Regions from separate parts of the Kocuria flava genome, predicted to be linked through region 1. Evidence: riboswitches for the same ligand, from Rfam matches in the RefSeq annotation. Region 1 holds a riboswitch; each other region holds the start of a gene.
What was found. A riboswitch is a leader RNA that binds a small molecule or an ion and turns the genes downstream of it on or off. The one in region 1 is predicted to bind S-adenosylmethionine.
Positions count from the first base shown of each region.

Region 1 (4,957 bases):
CGGCTGGCACGCGGCCACCGCGGCGCTGCTCGTGCTCGCCGGGTCGGCCTGGCTCGTGCTCGGCTACGTGGTCCCGTGGAGCGCCGTCCTCTCCCGGCGCAGCCGGCCCGTGGTGAGCACCGCCAACGGCACGTGGTTCATCTGGGTGGTGGCCAGCCAGTCCGTGGCCGTGGCCGCCGCGGCCCTGGACCCCGTGGTGGGCAGCGGCACCGGGCGTCACGTCCTGTCCGTGGTCGCCGTGGTCTGCTGGTCGGTGGGGCTGTTCCTCTACGCCGCGGTGGGGGTGCTGGTCGCCCTGCGCATGATGCTCTACCGGCTGCGGCCGGTCGACCTCACCCCTCCGTACTGGGTGGCGATGGGCGCCTGCGCCATCACCGTGCTCGCGGCCTCGCGGATCGTGGAGATGTCCGACACCCCGATGGTGGCGGTGGTCCGCGGCCTCGTCGCCGGGCTGGGCGTCGTGTTCTGGGCCTTCGCCACGTGGCTGGTCCCGGCCCTGGTCGCCGCCGGGTGGTGGCGGCACCGGGTGCACGGGGTGCCGCTGCGCTACGAGTCCTCCCTGTGGAGCGTGGTCTTCCCGCTCGGCATGTATGCGGTGGCCAGCATCTACCTGGGCCGGGCGGACGAGCTGCCGCTCGTGGGCGCGGTCTGGCTGTGGGTGGCCCTGGGCGCCTGGGCTGTGGTGGCCACGGCCATGGTCGTCCACGTGGTCCGGCGCCTGGTCCTGGGCCGGCAGGACCCCGCCCCCGTGTGGCCGGAGCCCGACCCCGCGACCCGGCCGGACGGCACCGCCTGACCCGGCCGGACGGCACCTCCTGACCAGGCCGGCCGGAACCGCCTGACCCGGCCGGCCGGAACCGGCCGGCCGGACGGGCGGTTCCGGCCCGGTCAGGCGGAGAGCGCCCGCTCGAGGTCCTCGAGCTGGTCCTCGACGTCCTCTATCCCCACGGACAGCCGCACCAGGTCCACCGGGACCGCCAGCGCGGTGCCCCTGACCGTGGCGTGGGTCATCTCGGAGGGGTAGCAGATCAGGGACTCGACCCCGCCCAGGCTCACGGACAGCGCGTACAGCCGCGTGCCCTCTGCCACGGCGCGGGCCGCCGCCTCGCCCGCGGCCAGGCGGAAGGAGACCATGCCGCCGAACCCGCGCATCTGCGCGGCCGCGAGGTCGTGTCCCGGGTGCTCGGGCAGCCCCGGGTAGAGGACCTGGGCGACCTCGGGCCGGCCGAGCAGCCACTCGGCGATCCGCTGCGCGTTCTGCTGGTGCCGCTCCATCCGCAGGCTCAGGGTCTTCAGCCCGCGGGCCGCCAGCCAGCTGTCCTGGGGGCCGGCCACGGCCCCGGCCGCGAACTGCTGGAAGCCGACCGCCTCGGCCAGCGGGGCGCCGAGCCACTGCGCCGCGCCGACGACGACGGCGCCGCCGAGGACGTCGGAGTGCCCGCCCACGTACTTGGTGGTGGAGTGCACCACGGCGTCCGCGCCGAGCAGCAGCGGGTTCTGCAGGTACGGGGAGGCGAAGGTGTTGTCGACCACCAGCAGCGCCCCGGCCTCGTGGGCCAGCTCCGCCCACGAGGCGACGTCGGCGATGCCGAGCAGCGGGTTGGACGGGGTCTCGAGCCACAGCACCCTGGTGGTGCCCGGGCGGACGGCGGCGCGCACGGCGTCGAGGTCGGTGCCGTCCACGGGGGTGGAGGCGATCTGCCACGGGGCGAGCACCCTGGTGATCAGCCGGTTCGTGCCGCCGTAGCCGTCGGCGCCGAGCACCACGTGGTCGCCGGGGCGCAGGACGGCGCGCAGCAGGGCGTCCTCCGCGGCGATCCCCGACGCGAAGGCGAACGCCCGTTCACCGTGCTCGAGGGCCGCGAGCTGGGCCTCGAAGGCGCTGCGCGTGGGGTTGGAGCCGCGGCTGTACTCGTGCCCGCCGCGCAGCACGTTGATCCCGTCCTGGACGAACGTGGAGGTCTGGTGGACCGGCGGGATCACGGCACCGGTGAGCGGGTCGGGGGCCTGACCGGCGTGGACGGCGGTGGTCGTGAACCCCTGAACGCGGGCGCCGGTGGGCGCGGGGCCCGCGGTGGTGGTGGTGGTCATCGCAGGGCTTCCTTCCGGGGGGTGCGGTCGAGGACGGCGTCGAGGGCCTGGCGCAGGTCGGCCACGAGGTCCTCGGGAGCCTCGAGGCCGACCGAGAGCCGCACCGTGGTCGCGGCGATCCCGCCGGCCCGGCGCTGCTCGGGGGTGAGCCGGCAGTGGGTCATCGCGGCCGGGTGGGCCACGAGGCTGCGGGTGTCGCCGATGTTGGCGACCAGCTTGAACAGCCGCAGGGAGTCGATGAACGGCCCCACCGCGTCGTCGGGGGCGGCGAGGTCGAAGGAGAAGACGGAACCGGTGCCGCGCGGGAAGTCCCGGGCGGCGATCCCCGCACCGGGGTCCCCGGGCAGGCCGGGGTGGTGGACGCGGGCGACGGCGGGGTGCCCGGCGAGGAACTCGGCCACGGTCAGCGCGGAGGCGGTGTGGCGGGCCACGCGCAGCTCGAGCGTCTCGGTGCCCTGCAGGATCTGGGCGGCGTTGAACGGGGAGAGGGTCGTGCCGAGGTCGTGGACGTACTTGGCGCGCACCAGGTGCAGGTAGGGGCTGGCCCCGGCGCACCGGTCGAGCAGGCTCTGCCCGCCCCAGCGGTCGCGGGCGCGGGTGAACTGCGGCCATCTCGCCGGCTGGGCGGACCAGTCGAAGGTGCCGCCGTCCACGACCGCCCCGGCCAGGGCGTTGCCGTGCCCGCCGAGGAACTTGGTCGCCGAGTGCACCACGATGTCCGCGCCCTTCTCCAGCGGCCGGTACAGCGCCGGGGAGGCGAGGGTGTTGTCGACGACGACGGGCACCCGGGCCGCCCGGGCGACGTCGGCGATGCCGGGCAGGTCCGGCAGCGTGGCCAGCGGGTTGCCGATGGACTCGAGCAGGAAGGCGCGGGTGTCGGGGCGCACGGCCGCGGCCCAGGCGCCGGGAGTGGTGGGGTCCACGAAGTCGACCTCGACGCCGTGGTCGGCCAGCGAGTCGGTGAGCAGGTCCACGGTCCCGCCGTAGAGCTTCTCGGAGGCGACCAGGTGCCTGTCCTCCCCCTGGCCGAGCAGGGCCAGCAGCGCCACGGCCACGGCGGACTGCCCGGAGCCGGTGGCCACGGCGCCCGCCCCGCCCTCGAGGTCGCTGATCCGCTGCTCGAGCACGGCCACCGTGGGGTTGCCGGTGCGGGTGTAGGTGAAGCCCGCGCGGGTCTGGGCGAACATCTGCCGGGCGGCCTCGTAGTCCGGGAACTCGAAGGCGGCGCTCTGGTAGATCGGCACCGTGAGGGTGCGCTGGCCCGGGTCGTGGTCGGCGCCGGCGTGGATCTGCCGGGTCGAGAGGTCGTAGTGGGTCACAGGGACGGACATCGCGGTGCTCCTCGCGCTCGCTCTTGCCCGCACCGGTCACCGGCGGAGCCACCGCCGGGGTGCGGGCCGCTTCCTCATCCGAACCACCCGATGAGCATGGGGTTGGTGCGCGGCCCAGTCGGAGCTTGGCGGCCGCGTCTCGTGAAGCGGGCACCAACCTACCGGCCCGTCCCCGCCGCGACCCGGAGCGACCGCAACATGACGGAGGTGACGCCGTGTGACGTCGCCCCGTCGCCCGCAGGACGCACCGCGGGAGGACGGGCTCAGGCGCGGGTGTCGATGTCCTCGAAGATCAGGAACGTCTGGGTGTCCACGACCCCGGGCAGCTGCTGGACGTGCTCGAAGATCACCTGGCGCAGGTGGACGGTGTCCACGGCCCGCACCAGCAGCATGACGTCGAAGTTCCCGCCCACCAGGGCGATGTGGTGGACCGCCGGGATCTCCTGCAGCTGCGCGCACAGCTCCCGCCAGGTGTTCTGCTCGAGCTTGAGCGTCACGTAGGCCGAGGCCTGCAGCCCCGCCCGCACCGGGTCGATCACGGTGCTGTAGCGCAGGATCACGCCCTCCTCCCGCAGCCGGTTGATCCGGGCGTAGGCGTGGGCGCGGGAGACGTGGACGGCGGCGGCGATCGCGGTCACCGACTGGCGGGAGTCCCGCGAGAGCTCGGCGAGGATCTTGCGGTCGGTCTCGTCCAGGGGCACGGGGGTCGAGGGCACGGCGGGGCCTCCTTCGGGGCGGGGCGGCAGGGCGGCCGCCGGGGCCGCGGCGGCGGCCCCGGACGAATCCTTGTGGTCCAGGCCACAGTAGAACATTTCGTCCAGACGGAACACCGCCGGTGTGCCGATCTTCTGCAATATACCGACCGCGTGGATACGAAGCGGAGCTTCTCCGCATACTTGGCGGACGGAACACGTCACGCCCACCCGCCTCCCGCGCCACGGTGCCCGGGACCGACCGAGGGGGAACCCATGAGCCAGACCGTCGAGAACGCCGAGCCGCTCGGCGGGGCCGAGGACCCGATCCTGCGCGCCTCCCGGAGCTTCGGCATCACCCCGGAGCAGTACATGCTCCCCGCCCGGGGCGAGATCCGCCTGGTGGACCCCTCCGGCCGCCTGCGGCCCCCCGAGGAGCAGGGCACCGAGCCGGGCCACGAGTACCCGCTACCGCCCGAGGACGTGCTCCTCGACGCCTACGAGAAGCTCGTGGTGGGGCGCCGGGTCAACGACCAGAACTCCGCCCTCGTGCGCCAGGGCCGGATGGCGGTCTACCCCTCCAGCCACGGCCAGGAGGCCTGCCAGGTCGCGGCCGCGCTGTGCCTCGAGGAGCGCGACTGGCTCTTCCCGACCTACCGGGACACCGTCGCCGTGATGACCAAGGGCGTGGACCCCATGGAGGTCATGGCGATCTTCCGGGGCGAGTGGCACGGCGGCTACGACCCGCACGAGCACCGCGTGAGCATCCAGTCCACGCCGCTGACCACCCAGTTGCTGCACGCGGTCGGGGTCGCCCACGCCGCGAAGCTGCGGGGCGAGGAC
Region 1 is NZ_CP013254.1:1,136,519-1,141,475, reverse strand. Features, by position in the region: gene AS188_RS05160 (tellurite resistance/C4-dicarboxylate transporter family protein) at 1-796, shown strand, start outside; gene AS188_RS05155 (cystathionine gamma-synthase) at 889-2,091, opposite strand; gene AS188_RS05150 (O-acetylhomoserine aminocarboxypropyltransferase/cysteine synthase family protein) at 2,088-3,422, opposite strand; SAM riboswitch class IV at 3,437-3,569, opposite strand; gene AS188_RS05145 (Lrp/AsnC family transcriptional regulator) at 3,686-4,138, opposite strand; gene pdhA (pyruvate dehydrogenase (acetyl-transferring) E1 component subunit alpha) at 4,391-4,957, shown strand, end outside.

Region 2 (4,957 bases), 1.0 Mb from region 1:
CCCCGGCCCGCCCCGCGACCGGGCCGTGTGGTTCTGCGAGCGCTGCCAGCCCCGGGCCTGACCGCCGGGGCGGGCGAGGTCTTATCCTGGGAGCGCCGCAGCCGCGGCACCGACCACGAGGAGACCACCATCGACACCACTGTGCTCGACACCGCCTACTTCCCGGCCCCCGAGGACGGGACGGACGGCGACGAGTTCCGCAGCGCCTCGCGCGCGTCCGCGGCGGCGCTGGAGCAGCGCGAGGACGTCGTGCGCTACAAGGGCCGCTTCGCCCTGCGGATCACCGACCGGACCCCGTACGAGGTCATGGTCGAGAACCTGCTGTTCCTGCGCGGCGTGCTCGACGCCGCCGGGATCGACCACCTGCTGGTGCGCGGCAACGACGAGCGGCCCGTGGTCGCCGTCGACCTGCGCGAGCGCACCCGCCTGCGGGAGGCGCTGGTCGCCGCGGCGGAGGGCGAGCCGTACTACGTCAAGCCCATGGACACCAAGAAGAAGACCTCCGAGCTGCTCGCCGACGGGGAGCTCTCCCACCGCCGCAACGCCCGGGTCTTCCGCCTCTACCGGCCGCACTACGCCAAGCGCTCCCGCCTCTACTACGGGGCGGCGACCGGCGTGCAGATCGAGCTGTGGGAGTTCGGCCGGGACGAGATCCGCCTGCCCGTGGAGAACTCCCTGACCCGCCGCAGCGTCTCCCGCGCCGAGGCCGTGCGCGGGACCGTGGAGCGCTTCGGGCTGCAGTGGGCCACGATCGAGAACATGTTCGCCGACCACGCGAGCGACATCGACTTCGAGATCGACATGGTCTTCTCGTGGGTCGACGGCTCCGACCCCGAGTACCGGCGGGTGCGGGCCTCCTACATGGAGGACGCGGTCGTGGGCGAGGGCGACGACCACGAGGCCCGCTTCCGGCAGGTCGACGAGCTGAAGTACGCGCTGCGCTCGGTGCACATGTTCGCCCCCTGGGTGCGGACCATCTGGATCGCCACCGACTCGGCGCCCCCGGCCTGGCTGGCCGAGCACCCGCGGGTGCGGATCGTGCGCAGCGAGGAGTTCTTCGAGGACACCTCCGTGCTGCCGATCTACAACTCGCAGGCGGTGGAGGCGCAGCTGCACCGGATCGAGGGGCTCGCCGAGCACTTCCTGTACTCCAACGACGACATGTTCTTCGGCCGCCAGATCGGCCCGTCGCTGTTCTTCTCCCCGGGCGGGGTCACGAAGTTCGTGGAGGCCTCCACCCGCATCGGCCTGGGCGAGGGCCACCCCGAGCGCTCCGGGTTCGAGAACGCGGCCCGGGTCAACCGGAAGCTGCTGTGGGAGCGCTTCGGGCGGATCACCACCCGCCACCTCGAGCACTGCGCCGCGCCGCTGCGCCGCAGCGTGGTCACCGAGCTCGAGCAGGAGTTCCCGGAGGAGTTCCGGCGCACGGCCGCCAGCCGGTTCCGCGCCGCGGGCAACATCTCCGTGACGAACTCGCTCTACCACTACTACGCGCTGCTCGCCGGGCGGGCCGTGACCCAGGACACCGCCCGCACCGCGTACGTGGACACCACGACCGAGGCCGGCCTGCAGCGGATGGAACGGCTGCTGGCCAAGCGCGGGCTCGACATGTTCTGCCTCAACGACGGCAGCTTCCCCGAGGTCCCCGCCGCCGAGCGCGCCGAGCGGATGCGCGAGTTCCTGGAGCGCTACTTCCCCGTGCCCGCGCCCTGGGAGAAGTAGCCCGGCTCCCCGCCGCGGCAGGGCGCCGGTGCCCCGCGGGGGCAGGAGCGGGCCTCCCGGCCGGGGACCGGTGCGGGCTCCGGACGCAAGTGTGACGTCATGACGGGCCGGGCCGTGACACGTCGTCGCACGGCTGGGCGCGGGGCGGGCCCGGCCCCTAGCGTCGTCCCCGAGAATCATGAGCTCCGGTGCGAAGCCCTGGCTGGCCGGACGGCAACCCTCGACGCTGTAGCGGGGTGCCCCAGGTGAGGATTCGGCCCGTGTCACCACCGCGCGGGTAAGTACGGCGTCTCGTGCGAGCCGCCCGCCCCCAGGGAGATCCCATGACCGTGCCGCGCCCCGTCGCGCCGTCCCCGCCCGCGCCCCACGGCTCCACCTCGGTGGGCCGGTCGCTGCTGCGCAAGAAGCGGGTGCTGTCCTCCGCCTTCGTCGGCACCACCATCGAGTGGTACGACTTCTACCTCTACGGCACCGCCGCCGCGCTGGTGTTCAACAAGCAGTTCTTCCCCTCCGACTCGGAGCTGGGCTCGCTGCTGGCCTCGTTCGCGACCTTCGCCATCGCGTTCTTCGTCCGGCCCCTCGGCGGGATCGTCGCCGGCCACCTGGGCGACCGGATCGGGCGCAAGGCGCTGCTAGTGGCCTCGCTGCTGACCATGGGCGTGGCCTCGACCCTGATCGGCGCCCTGCCCACGTTCGCGACCGCCGGCTGGTTCGCCGTGGCCGCCCTCGTGACCCTGCGCCTGCTGCAGGGGCTCTCCGCCGGCGCCGAGTGGGGCGGGTCCGCCCTGCTGTCGGTCGAGCACGCCCCCGCGTCCCGCCGGGGCCTGTTCGGCAGCTTCACCCAGATCGGCTCGGCCGCCGGGATGCTGCTGGCCACCGGCGCCTTCGCCCTGGTGCAGCTGCTGCTGACGGACGAGCAGTTCCAGGCCTTCGGCTGGCGGCTGCCCTTCCTCGCCAGCGCCCTGCTCGTGGCGATCGGGCTGCTCATCCGCCTCGGGGTGGACGACGCCGAGGAGTTCCGCGAGCTGCGCGCCCGCGACGAGGTGGCCACCTCGCCCGTGCGCCAGGTGCTGCGCGAGGGCCGCCGCGGGGTGCTCGTGACCATCGGGCTGCGCACCGTCCAGCCCGCCCTGTACTCCGTGCTCACCGTCTACACCCTCACCTACCTCGCCGACCGGCGCGGGGACTCCTCCGCGGGGCTGATCGCGATCCTCGTCGCCTCGGCCGTGGGCCTGGCCTCGGGACCGTTCTGGGGCTGGCTCTCGGACCGGTGGGGCCGGCGCCGGCTCGCGGTGGTCTCCGCCGCGGCGACCGCCGTGCTGATCTGGCCCTACTTCCTGTTCCTGGACCTCGGCCCGCTCGTGCTGCTGCCCCTGGTGTACCTGGTGGTCATGAACTGGCTGCACGACTCGATCTACGGCCCGCAGGCGGCGTGGTTCGCCGAGCAGTTCCCGGTGCACCTGCGCTACAGCGGGGTCTCCCTGGGCTACCAGGTCGGCACGATCGTCTCCGGCGGGATGACCCCGTTCATCGCCGCGGCCCTGCTGGCCCTCGGCGGCGGCAGCCCGTGGCTGATCTGCGCCTACGTGGGCGTGCTCGCCGCGCTGAGCGTCGTCGCGGCCCTGGCCGCGGCCGACCCGGTGACGGACCCGGCGTCCGCGCCGGGGCCCGAGCCGGTGTCCGCGACGGGGTCGGGCCCCGCCCCCGACGCCCCCGCGGCCGGGACCCCCGCCGGCCGCACCGCCCCCGGGGCCGCCGGCGGTCCCGGACGACCCGAGGAGGCCGCCGATGCCCTCGTCTGAGCCCCGCCCCCTGCTCCTGAACGCCTTCGAGATGGCCGTGCCCGTGCACCAGTCCCCCGGGCTGTGGCGCCACCCCGAGGACCGCTCCCGGGACTACACCTCCCTCGCGCACTGGACCCGGCTCGCGCGCACGCTCGAGGACGGCGGGTTCCACGGGATCTTCTTCGCCGACGTCCTGGGCCAGTACGACGTCCACGGCGGCAGCGGGGACGCCGCGGCCCGCGGCGGGGTGCAGTTCCCGATGCTCGACCCCCTCCTGCTCGTGCCGGCCCTCGCGGCCGTCACCGAGCGGATCGGCTTCGGCGTGACCGCCTCGGTCAGCTACGAGCACCCGTACGCCCTCGCCCGGCGGCTGAGCACCCTGGACCACCTCACCGGCGGGCGGGTGGCGTGGAACATCGTCACCTCCTACCAGGACTCCGCCGCCCGCAACCTCGGCCAGGACCGCCAGGTGCCCCACGACGAGCGCTACGACCGGGCCGAGGAGTACCTCGACGTGGTCTACCGGCTGTGGGAGTCCTCCTTCGACGACGACGCCGTGGTCGCCGACCCCGCCGCCGGCGTCTACGTGGACCCCTCCCGGGTGCGGGGCATCGGCCACGAGGGCGAGCGCTTCAGCGTCCCGGGCCCCGCCCTCGTGGAGCCCTCGCCGCAGCGCACCCCGCTGCTCTTCCAGGCGGGGGCCTCGACCCGGGGCCGGGCCTTCGCCGCCAAGCACGCCGAGGCCGTGTTCTTCAGCGGCCCCACCGCCGAGCAGACGGCCGGGTGGGTGCGGGCCGTGCGGGCGGAGGCCGCCGGCCGGGGCCGGGACCCGCGGCGGGTGAAGGTCTTCTCCAACGTCAACGTCGTCGTCGCGGACACCGACGCCGAGGCCCTGTCCCGGCTCGAGGACTACCGCCGCCACGTGGACGTCGAGGCGGCCCTGGCGCTGTTCGCCGGCTGGACGGGGGTGGACCTCTCCGGGGCCGACCCGGACGCGCCGCTGGAGTACGTGACCACGGACGGCAACCGGTCGGCCCTGGCCTCGTTCACCACGCTGGACCCGGACCGGGTGTGGACCCCGCGGCTGCTGGCCGAGTTCGTGAGCATCGGCGGGCGCGGGCCCGTGCTGGCCGGCTCCCCCGCCACGGTCGCCGACGGGCTGGAGCGGTGGGCGCGGGTGGCCGACGTCGACGGCTTCAACGTCAACGCCGCCGTGCGGCCGGGCGACTTCGAGCGCTTCGCCCGCCTGGTCAGCCCGGAGCTGCGCCGCCGCGGCCTGCTGGAGGAGCCCGCCCCGGGGGCCACGCTGCGCGAGACGGTGCTGGGCGAGGGGCCGCGGCTGGCCCCCGACCACTACGGCGCCGGGTTCCGCCCGGTGCCCGCGGCGCGCTAGCGCACCCGCAACGGGCCCGGCCGAGCGCGTCCAGCACGAACGCCGCCGACTCCTCGGT
Region 2 is NZ_CP013254.1:108,813-113,769, forward strand. Features, by position in the region: gene AS188_RS00485 (DNA-formamidopyrimidine glycosylase family protein) at 1-61, shown strand, start outside; gene AS188_RS00490 (stealth family protein) at 307-1,722, shown strand; SAM riboswitch class IV at 1,897-2,012, shown strand; gene AS188_RS00495 (MFS transporter) at 2,046-3,524, shown strand; partial or broken gene AS188_RS00500 (LLM class flavin-dependent oxidoreductase) at 3,556-4,761, shown strand; gene AS188_RS00505 (pyridoxal-phosphate-dependent aminotransferase family protein) at 4,757-4,957, opposite strand, start outside.
Region 2: it holds a riboswitch for S-adenosylmethionine, as region 1 does, so the genes downstream of both, AS188_RS00495 (MFS transporter) here and AS188_RS05150 (O-acetylhomoserine aminocarboxypropyltransferase/cysteine synthase family protein) in region 1, are expected to answer to the same signal.

Region 3 (4,957 bases), 720 kb from region 1:
TCCTCGGCCTGATCGCCGGCGCGCTCGCGAAGCTCATCATGCCGGGCAACCAGGGCGGCGGCATCATCGTCACCATCGTCCTCGGCATCGTCGGCGCCCTGCTGGGCGGCTTCCTCGGCTCGCTCATCGGCATCGGCAGCATCGACAGCTTCTGGGACCTGGGCACGTGGATCACCGCGATCGTCGGCGCCCTGATCGTCCTGTTCATCTGGGGAGCCGTCACCGGCCGCAAGCGCCACTGACACCCGCACCCGGATCCACGGGGCCCCGCACGCCGGCGACGGCGCGCGGGGCCCCGCCGTCGTCCCGGGACCGGCGGCCGGACCCGACACCCGCCCCGGCAGGGGAGGGCCCCGGGGTGGGGAATACTGGGACCCATGACCTCCCCCGCCGCCCCCCGCACCCGCCCGACCCCCGAGCTGCAGGCCCTGGCCGCCGCGGGCCCGCGCCGGATCGCCGTGCTGGGCGCCACGGGCTCCATCGGCACGCAGGCGCTCGACGTCGTGCGCGCCGCCCGGGCCCTGGACGGGGGCGGCCCCTTCGAGGTCGTCGCCCTCGCGGCCGGGGCCGGGCGCCTCGAGCTGCTCGCCGAGCAGGCCGTCGAGACCCGCGCGCAGGTCGTGGCCACGAGCGGCACCGGCGTGGACGCCGACCGGCTCGCCCGCCTGATCGCCGAGCGCGCGGGCGCCGCGGGCGCGGGCTCCTGGCGCCCGGAGATCCTCCACGGTCCCGGCGCCGCCGCTGCGGCCGCCGCCCACCCGGGCACCGATCTCGTGCTCAACGGCATCACCGGCTCGATCGGGCTGGCCCCCACGCTGGCCGCCCTGCGGGCCGGGCACCGGCTCGCCCTCGCCAACAAGGAGTCCCTCGTGGCCGGCGGGGCGCTCGTGCGGGAGGCGGCCGCGGCCACCGGCGACCCGGACGCGATCGTGCCCGTGGACTCCGAGCACTCCGCCCTCGCCCAGGCCCTGCGCGGGGGCACCGCCGCGGAGGTCGACCGGCTCGTGCTCACCGCCTCCGGCGGGCCGTTCCGCGGCCGCACCCGCGCCGAGCTCGAGGCCGTGACCCCGGAGGAGGCACTGCGCCACCCCACCTGGGACATGGGCCCGATGGTCACCACGAACTCCGCGACCATGGTCAACAAGGCCCTCGAGGTGCTCGAGGCCCACCTGCTCTTCGACGTCCCGCTCGAGCGCATCGACGTGGTGGTCCACCCCCAGTCGGTCGTGCACTCGATGGTCCAGTTCGTCGACGGCTCCACCCTCGCCCAGGCCTCCCCGCCCGACATGCGCCTGCCCATCGCCCTGGGCCTCGCCTGGCCGCACCGCGTGCCGGGGGCGGCCCGGCCCTGCGACTGGACCCGCGCGGCCACCTGGACCTTCGAGCCGCTGGACGCCACGGCGTTCCCCGCCGTCGAGCTGATCAAGGCCGCGGGGGAGCGCGGGGGCACCTTCCCGGCCGTGTTCAACGCGGCCAACGAGGAGGCCGTCCACGCCTTCCACGCCCGGCGCATCGGCTTCCCCGGGATCGTCGACACCGTGCGCGCCGTGCTCGAGGACCACGACGAGGACGGACCGCTCACGCTCGAGGCCGTGCTCGCCGCCGAGGAGCGGGCCCGCCGGCTCGCCCGCGCGCTCCTCTCCCGCTGAGGGCCGCACCGGTCCCGGCGACGGGGACCGGACCCGCCGTGCTAGTCTGTCGTCCGGATGACGAGTCCCAGCACCGAGCCCTGGCTTGCTGGGCGGCAACCCTCTCCCGTAGTGGGGTGCCCCAGGTGAACCATCCGGCCACGGCCGACGACGGCCGGCGGCAAGTACGGCTCGACGCCCGCCGCGCTCCGCACCGCGCGCCGATCGACCGTGGCCGCCGGACCCCGGCCTTGCTGACCTCCGCACATCACGGATCCACGGAAAGGCACCCCATGCGATCGCAGCGCCTCCCCCTCCTCGCCCTGGCCACGACCCTCGGCCTCACCCTCACCGCCTGCGGCGGCTCCGCCGAGGAGTCCTCCGGCGAGGGCGCCCTCGCCGACGGCAAGGTCACCATCGGGGTGGTCGGCACCGACCCCACCCACGACGCCCTCAAGCAGCTCGCCGAGGAGCAGGGGATCACCGTCGAGTACGTCGACTTCTCCGACTACAACCAGCCCAACCCGGCCACCGAGTCCGGCGACGTGGACATGACCTGGTTCCAGCACATCCCCTTCCTCGCCGACTACAACAACTCGGCGGGCGGGTCCATCACCCCGGTCGGCTCGACCTCCATCTACCCCCTGGGCCTGTACTCCAACCAGTACGACTCCGTGGAGCAGTTCCGGGAGGGCGACGAGATCGCCGTCCCCAACGACGCCGTGAACCTCTCCCGGGCGCTGATCGTGCTCGAGTCCGCCGGGCTGATCGAGCTCACGAGCGACACCCTCATCCCCACGGAGCTCGACGTCGACACCGAGGCCTCGAAGGTGCGCGTCACCCCGGTCTCCGCCGAGCAGACGGTGCTCTCCCTCGACTCGGTCGCCGGCTCCGTGATCAACAACGACTTCCTCTCCCGGGCCGACATCGACCCGAAGTCCGCCCTGGCCCAGGACGACCCCGAGGCTGAGGGCTCACGCGCCTACGTCAACCTGTTCACCACGACCGAGGAGCTCGCCGACGACGAGACCCTCAAGCAGGTGGCCGGCCTCTACCATGAGCAGCCCGTGATCGACGCGGAGATGACGGAGACCAAGGGCACCGCCGTGCCGCTGCAGCTGGAGCAGGAGGAGCTGCGCGAGCTCACCGAGCGCTACCAGCAGGAGCTGAAGGACCAGCAGAAGTGAGCGCGGCCGAGCCCGGCCGGCCGGGCCCGCCCGGGCGCCCCGGTGAGGTGCTCGTGTCCTTCCGCGAGGTCTCCAAGGTCTTCCGCACCGGCAGCGGGCGCGCCGCCCGCGAGGTGCGCGCCGTCGACGACGTCACCCTCGACGTCCACCGCGGGGAGATCTTCGGGGTGATCGGCTACTCCGGCGCCGGCAAGTCCACCCTCGTGCGGCTGATCAACGGCCTCGAGCCCGTCACCAGCGGCTCCCTGACCGTGGCCGGCGTCGAGGTCGCCGGGCGCACCGAGACCGAGCTCGCCCCGGTGCGCCGGGACATCGGGATGATCTTCCAGCAGTTCAACCTCTTCACCTCCCGCACCGTGGCCGGCAACGTCGAGTACCCGCTCAAGCGCGCCGGCTGGGACAAGGAGCGGCGCCGGGAGCGGGTCGCGGAGCTGCTGGAGTTCGTGGGCCTGGCCTCGCGCGCCGGCAACTACCCCGAGCAGCTCTCCGGCGGGCAGAAGCAGCGCGTCGGCATCGCCCGCGCACTGGCCACGAGCCCCGAGCTGCTCCTCGCCGACGAGTCGACCTCGGCCCTGGACCCGGAGACCACCCAGGAGGTCCTCCAGCTGCTCCAGCGGGTCAACCGCGAGCTGGGCATCACGATCGTGATCATCACCCACGAGATGGACGTGGTGCGCACGATCGCCGACCGTGTGGCCGTGATGCAGGACGGCCGGGTCGTGGAGCACGGCCCCACCGTCGACATCTTCGCCCGCCCGCGCACCGAGACGGCCCGGCGCTTCGTGTCCTCGGTGATGCACACCGTCCCGGACGAGCGCGACCTCGAGCGGCTGCGCCGGGCCCACCGGGGCCGGCTCGTGATCGTCGACGTCGGCGACGGCATCGACATCGGCGGCCCGCTCTCCGACGGCGCCGCCCACGGGGTGCGCTTCACCATCGCCTACGGGGGGATCAGCGTGCTGCAGGAGCAGTCCTTCGGCTCGCTGACCCTCGAGCTGACCGGCCCGGACCCGGCCGTGCAGGACGTGGTCGAGCAGCTGGCCCGGGTCACCGAGGTGCGGGAGGTGGCGGCGTGAACAACGACTGGTCCCTGCTCGGGCCCCAGCTGCTGAGCGCGCTGGGGGAGACCCTCTACATGGTCGCCGCGACCCTGCTGCTGGCGGGGGTGCTCGGCATGGTCGTCGGCGTCGGGCTCTACGTCACCCGCCGCGGCAACATCCTGGAGAACCGGGCGGTGCACTCGGCGATCAACGTCGTCGTGAACTTCGTGCGGCCCATCCCGTTCATCATCCTGCTCGCGGCCCTCGGGCCCCTCACGCAGAACGTCGTCGGCACCCGGCTGGGGCCGAACGCGGCGATCTTCGCGATGACCATCGGGGCGATGTTCGCCGTGGCGCGCATCGTGGAGCAGAACCTCATGAGTGTGGACCCCGGCGTCGTCGAGGCCGCCCGTTCCATGGGCGTGTCCCGGTGGCGGATCATCACCACCGTGATCCTGCCCGAGGCGCTCGGCCCGCTGGTGCTCGGCTACACGTTCCTCGTCATCGGCATCACCGACATGTCCGCCATGGCCGGTGCGATCGGCGCCGGCGGCCTGGGCGACTTCGCGCTGCGGCTGGGCTACCAGCGGTTCAACGACGAGGTCACGTGGGCGGCGGTCGCCGTGATCGTGGTGCTGGTCCAGCTGGTCCAGTTCGCCGGCAACCACCTGGCCCGGCGCATCCTGCGCCGCTGAGCGCACCGGGCGCACCGACGGCCGGCCCCACCCGCGGAGGGAGGGGCCGGCCGTCGTCGTCCCCGGCTCCCGGTCCGCTCCCGGCCCCGGTCCGGGCGCCGCCCGGGCCGATGGTGCACACTGGTTCCCGCCGTGCCCCGCACGGCACCGCCCCGGCGCCCGCCGCGGGCGCCCGACGACCCCGGAGGTCCCCGGATGGGCACGGCCCTGTTCCTGGTGGGCGTGGTGCTGGCCGCCGTGGCCATCGCCGCCTCGATCGCGCTGCACGAGCTCGGCCACCTGGTGCCCGCCAAGCTGTTCGGGGTGCGCGTGACCCAGTACATGGTCGGCTTCGGGCGCACCCTCGTGTCCGTCCGGCGCGGGGAGACCGAGTACGGTCTCAAGGCCGTCCCGCTGGGCGGCTACGT
Region 3 is NZ_CP013254.1:1,860,574-1,865,530, forward strand. Features, by position in the region: gene AS188_RS08295 (GlsB/YeaQ/YmgE family stress response membrane protein) at 1-242, shown strand, start outside; gene dxr (1-deoxy-D-xylulose-5-phosphate reductoisomerase) at 378-1,649, shown strand; SAM riboswitch class IV at 1,706-1,822, shown strand; gene AS188_RS08305 (MetQ/NlpA family ABC transporter substrate-binding protein) at 1,922-2,815, shown strand; gene AS188_RS08310 (methionine ABC transporter ATP-binding protein) at 2,812-3,891, shown strand; gene AS188_RS08315 (methionine ABC transporter permease) at 3,951-4,550, shown strand; gene AS188_RS08320 (M50 family metallopeptidase) at 4,746-4,957, shown strand, end outside.
Region 3: it holds a riboswitch for S-adenosylmethionine, as region 1 does, so the genes downstream of both, AS188_RS08305 (MetQ/NlpA family ABC transporter substrate-binding protein) here and AS188_RS05150 (O-acetylhomoserine aminocarboxypropyltransferase/cysteine synthase family protein) in region 1, are expected to answer to the same signal.

Region 4 (4,957 bases), 690 kb from region 1:
ACCACGACGTCCTCGGCCACCGGGGTGCCCAGCTCGTGGCGGCGCACCTGGTGGGGCCGCCAGGCGTCGTCGACCACCGTGTAGTAGACGCTCCGGGCGTCGGGGGAGAGGAACGCCCCGTAGAAGACGCCGGGGATCTCGTCCGCGAGCACGGCGCCGGTGACGAGGTCCTTCACGCGCAGCACGAAGCGCTCGTCGCCGGTGGTGTCCTCGGCCCACGCGAGCAGGCTCCCGTCCTCGGCGACGTCGAAGGAGCCCAGGGCGTAGAAGGAGTGCTTCGCGGCCTCGGCGTCGGCGTCCAGGAGCACCTGTTCCCCGGGCATGGGGGTGCCGGGCTCGACCACGGGCGGGGTCCAGTCGGCGAGAAGATCCCCGGTCGTGGCGGCGGGCACCCGGCAGAAGGACTGGTGGGCCCCGCCCTCCACGGTGCGGGCGAAGTACCACCAGTCCCCGCGCCGCTCGGGCACGGAGAGGTCGGTCTCCCGGGTGCGGGCGCGGATCTCCTCGTAGACCGTCTCCCGCAGCGGCCCCAGGTGGGCGGTGGAGGCCTCCGCGTAGTCGTTCTCCGCCCCGAGGTGGGCCAGCACCTCGGGGGACTCCTTCTCGCGCAGCCACTCGTAGGGGTCCTCGAAGAGGTGGCCGTGGAAGGCGCGCTGGGCGGGGCGGCGGTCGATCCGTGGGGGCTGGACAGTCATGGGGCCATCCTAGGGATCCGCGGACGACGGGCGGGACACCCCGTGGGACGGGGGAGCCGGGGACGGGACACCTCCGCGGGGCGGGGGAGCCGGGGCGCGGGCACCGGGACGGCGACGGGACGGCGGCGGGCCGGACGGGAGCCGGAGCGGGGGCGTCCCGCAGGGCGCCGGGGAACCGGGGCCGGGGAGCGGCGGGACCGATAATGGGCCGATGAGCACCCCCGCCGTCCCCGACCCGCCCGCGACCCCCGGCCGCGCCGCCCCCGTGCTGGGCTCGGCCCGCGCCGACCTGTGGACCCAGGTCCTGCTCGTGCTCGGCGTCTCCCTGGGGGCCTCCGCCGTCTACGCCGTGCTCTCCCTGGCCGAGCAACTCGCCCGGGGGCCCCTGGCCGAGGCGCAGGCGACCCTCAACCCGGCGCTGAGCCCCCTGCCGCTGCTGGACCTCGCCCGCCAGCTCGCCGGCATCGGCCTGGACCTCGTGCCGGTGCTGCTCGCGCTGTACCTGCTCGCCGGCTCCGCCGCGGCCCTGCCGGCCGTGCTGCGCCGGATCGGCCTCGACGCCCGCATGCCCTGGCCGGACCTGGGCCTGGGCGCGGTGCTCTTCCTGCTCATGGGCCTGGGCACCCTGGCCCTGTACGCGGCCGGGCGGGCCCTGGGCCTGACCGCCGCGGTCAGCACCTCGGGGCTGGGGGAGCACTGGTGGACGGTGCCGGTGCTGCTGGCCTCGGCGCTGCGCCACGCGCTGGTCGAGGAGGTCGTCGTCGTCGCCTTCCTCGCCGACCGGCTCACCCGGCTGGGCTGGCGCTGGCCCGCGGTGCTCGCCGCGACCGCCGTGTTCCGCGGGCTCTACCACGTCTACCAGGGCGTCGGCCCGTTCCTGGGCAACGTGGTCATGGGCCTGGTCTTCGCCGAGCTCTACCGGCGCACGGGCCGGGTCATGCCGCTCGTGGTGGCGCACTTCCTGCTCGACGCCGTCGGCTTCCTCGGCAGCGCCTGGCTGCTGGGCTGAGCCCCCGGGCCCGGCGGGACGCGGTACGGCGGCCCGCAGGACGGCGCGAGGGGCGGCGTCCGGCGGCTCCCGGGAGGGGAGAACCACCGAACGCCGCCCCTCGTGGTCCGGGCGGGCGGTGCCTCAGATGGTCACGGCCCCGTCGGGGGTCGTGAACGTCACCTCGAGCAGCCCCGGCGTGCCCTCCGGGTAGCGCCACTCGACCTCGAGGTCCTCGAGCACCTCCTCGACCGGCGCGCCCAGCCAGTCGGTGACCCGCTCCGGGGAGCCCGCGATGGACATCCCGTGCAGGCCCACGTCCGTGATCCGCGCCTGCGAGGGGTGCATCTCGGGGGCGGAGTCGAAGTGCACCATGAACGGCAGCTGCGGGTCCGCGATGAGACCCTTGACGCCGATCTGGTGCCACTGCAGGCACCGGCCGTCCGGGAACACCCGGTGGCCCGGCACCGCCTCGCGCCCCAGGCGCCGCTCGAACGGGGCCAGGTCCTCGACCTCCACGACCCAGCCCAGCCAGCCGCCGCCGGCGGCGGAGCGGGCCCGCACGGCCTGCCCGTAGGGCGCCTTCTCGGCCGCGGGGTGCTGGAGCACCTCGACGACCTCCACGTACTGGTGGTTGGTCAGCGGCAGGATCATGTTGCGGGTGCCGAAGCGCGGGTGCACCCCGCCCTTGACCGGCTCGATGCCCAGCCGGTCGGCGATGCGCTCCGTGGTGGCCTCGAGGCCCTCGGGGCGGCAGGCGTAGGACACGTGGTCGACTCTCATGGGCACATCGTGGCACCCTGTGAGATTCGTCTCCAAATCGGCTCGTCCCGCCCCGACACGGGCCCGCCCGGGCCGCACCGCGCACCGGCGCAGCACCGCCTCCCGGGCCGGTGCACGATCCTGCCCGGCCCGGTGCGCGCAGCGTCCGGGGCCGCCGCGCGGGCCCCGTCGGGCGGCCCCGGCTTGACGCCGCGTTCCCGGACTCAAGAGAATGAGCCGCAGGTCATGAGCGCCAGCACCGAGCCCCAGCTAGCTGGCCGGCAACCCTCCACCGCGGTGGGGTGCCCTGGGTGAAGACCAGGCTCCTCGCGCCCGGCGAGCGAGCAAGCGCGGGTCCTCGGTGCCCGGCCGCAGCCGGCCGCACCGCTCCGGCCGGACACCGGACCCCTGACCATCCGCAAGGAGCTCACGGCATGTCCGAGTCCCCCCGCACCACCACCGACGAGCGGCCCACGCCCGAGAACCCGGGCGGCTGGTCCTTCGAGACCCGGCAGATCCACGCCGGCCAGAGCCCCGACCCGGTCACCGGCTCGCGCGCGCTGCCGATCCACCAGACCACCTCGTTCGTCTTCCCGGACGCGCAGGCCGCCGCGGACCGCTTCGCGCTCGCCGAGCTCGGCCCCATCTACACCCGGATCGGCAACCCGACCACCGAGGTCGTCGAGAACCGGATCACCGCCCTCGAGGGCGGGGTGGGCGCGCTGATGCTCAGCGCCGGCCAGTCCGCCACGAGCTTCGCGGTGCTCAACCTCGCCGGGGCCGGCGACCACGTCGTGGCCAGCCCGAGCCTCTACGGCGGGACGTTCAACCTCTTCAAGTACACCCTGCCGAAGCTGGGCATCGAGACCACGTTCGTCGAGGACCCGGACGACCCCGAGGCGTGGCGGCGGGCCGTGCGGCCCACCACGAAGGCCTTCTTCGCCGAGTCGATCCCCAACCCGCGCAACGACGTGCTCGACATCGAGACGGTCGCGGGCCTCGCCCACGACGCCGGGGTCCCGCTGATCGTGGACAACACCGTGGCCACCCCCTACCTGGTGCGGCCCTTCGAGTGGGGCGCCGACGTCGTCGTGCACTCCGCGACCAAGTTCCTCGGCGGCCACGGCACCGCGATCGGCGGGGTGATCGTCGACGCCGGGCGCTTCGACTACGGCCGCGACCCCGAGCGCTTCCCCGGGTTCAACCAGCCGGACGAGTCCTACGGCGGGCTCGTCTACGCCGAGACCCTCGGCGCGGACGGCCCGTTCGGCGTCAACCTCTCCTACATCCTCAAGGCCCGGGTGCAGCTGCTGCGCGACCTCGGCTCCTCGATCTCCCCGTTCAACGCGTTCCTCATCGAGCAGGGCACCGAGACGCTGTCCCTGCGCATGGAGCGCCACGTGGCCAACGCCGAGGCGGTCGCCCGGTGGCTCGAGGCCCGCGACGACGTCCGCTCCGTCTCCTACGCCGGGCTGGCCTCCTCACCGTGGCACGCCCGCGCCCGCAAGTACGCCCCGCGCGGGGCCGGGTCGATCGTGGGCTTCGTGCTCGACGGCGGGCGGGAGGCCGGCTCCGCGTTCGTCGACGGGCTCACGCTGCACTCCAACGTCGCCAACATCGGCGACGTCCGCTCGCTGGTGATCCACCCCGCCTCGACCACCCACAGCCAGCTGCTGCCCGAGGAGCAGCTGGCCGCCGGGGTCGAGCCCGGCTTCGTGCGCCTGTCCGTGGGCCTGGAGCACGTCGAGGACATCCTCGCCGACCTCGAGCAAGGCTTCGCCGCCGCCGCGGCCCGCGGGGGCGCGGCATGACGGTGGTCCTGCCGCGCGGCGCGGCCGCCCCCGGACCGGTCCGCGAGGACGGGGTGCTGCGCCACGCCGAGATCGGCACGCTGGAGCTCGAGTCCGGGTTCCGGCTGCCCGGGGTGCGCCTGGCCTACGAGACGTGGGGCACCCTGGCCCCGGACGGCTCCAACGCCGTGCTGGTCGAGCACGCCCTCACCGGCGACACCCACGTGGCCTCCGGCCGCGCCCGTCCCGGCGCCCCCGCGGACGAGCAGCGCGCCGCCGAGGCCGGCGGCTGGTGGGAGGGCCTCGTCGGTCCCGGTGCGGCGATCGACACCGACCGGTGGTTCGTGGTCTGCGCCAACATCGTCGGCGGCTGCTACGGCTCCACCGGCCCCGCCAGCCCGGCCCCGCCCGAGGTGGACCCCGAGGGGCGGCCGTGGGGCTCGCGCTTCCCCATGATCACGATCCGCGACGCCGTGCGCGCCGAGGAGGCCCTCGCCGACGCCCTGGGCGTCGGCGCGTGGCGGCTGGTGATCGGCGGGTCGATGGGCGGGGCCCGGGCCCTGGAGTGGGCCGTCACCGTCCCCGACCGGGTGCGCGCCTGCGCCGTGATCGCCGCGTGCGCCCAGTCCAGCGCCGAGCAGATCGCCTGGGGGCAGGCGCAGAACCTGGCCATCCGCCAGGACCCGGACTTCCGCGGCGGCGACTACTACGACGGCCCCGCC
Region 4 is NZ_CP013254.1:1,827,798-1,832,754, forward strand. Features, by position in the region: gene AS188_RS08125 (S9 family peptidase) at 1-695, opposite strand, end outside; gene AS188_RS08130 (CPBP family intramembrane glutamic endopeptidase) at 907-1,704, shown strand; gene AS188_RS08135 (VOC family protein) at 1,828-2,466, opposite strand; SAM riboswitch class IV at 2,688-2,802, shown strand; gene AS188_RS08140 (bifunctional o-acetylhomoserine/o-acetylserine sulfhydrylase) at 2,880-4,256, shown strand; gene metX (homoserine O-acetyltransferase MetX) at 4,253-4,957, shown strand, end outside.
Region 4: it holds a riboswitch for S-adenosylmethionine, as region 1 does, so the genes downstream of both, AS188_RS08140 (bifunctional o-acetylhomoserine/o-acetylserine sulfhydrylase) here and AS188_RS05150 (O-acetylhomoserine aminocarboxypropyltransferase/cysteine synthase family protein) in region 1, are expected to answer to the same signal.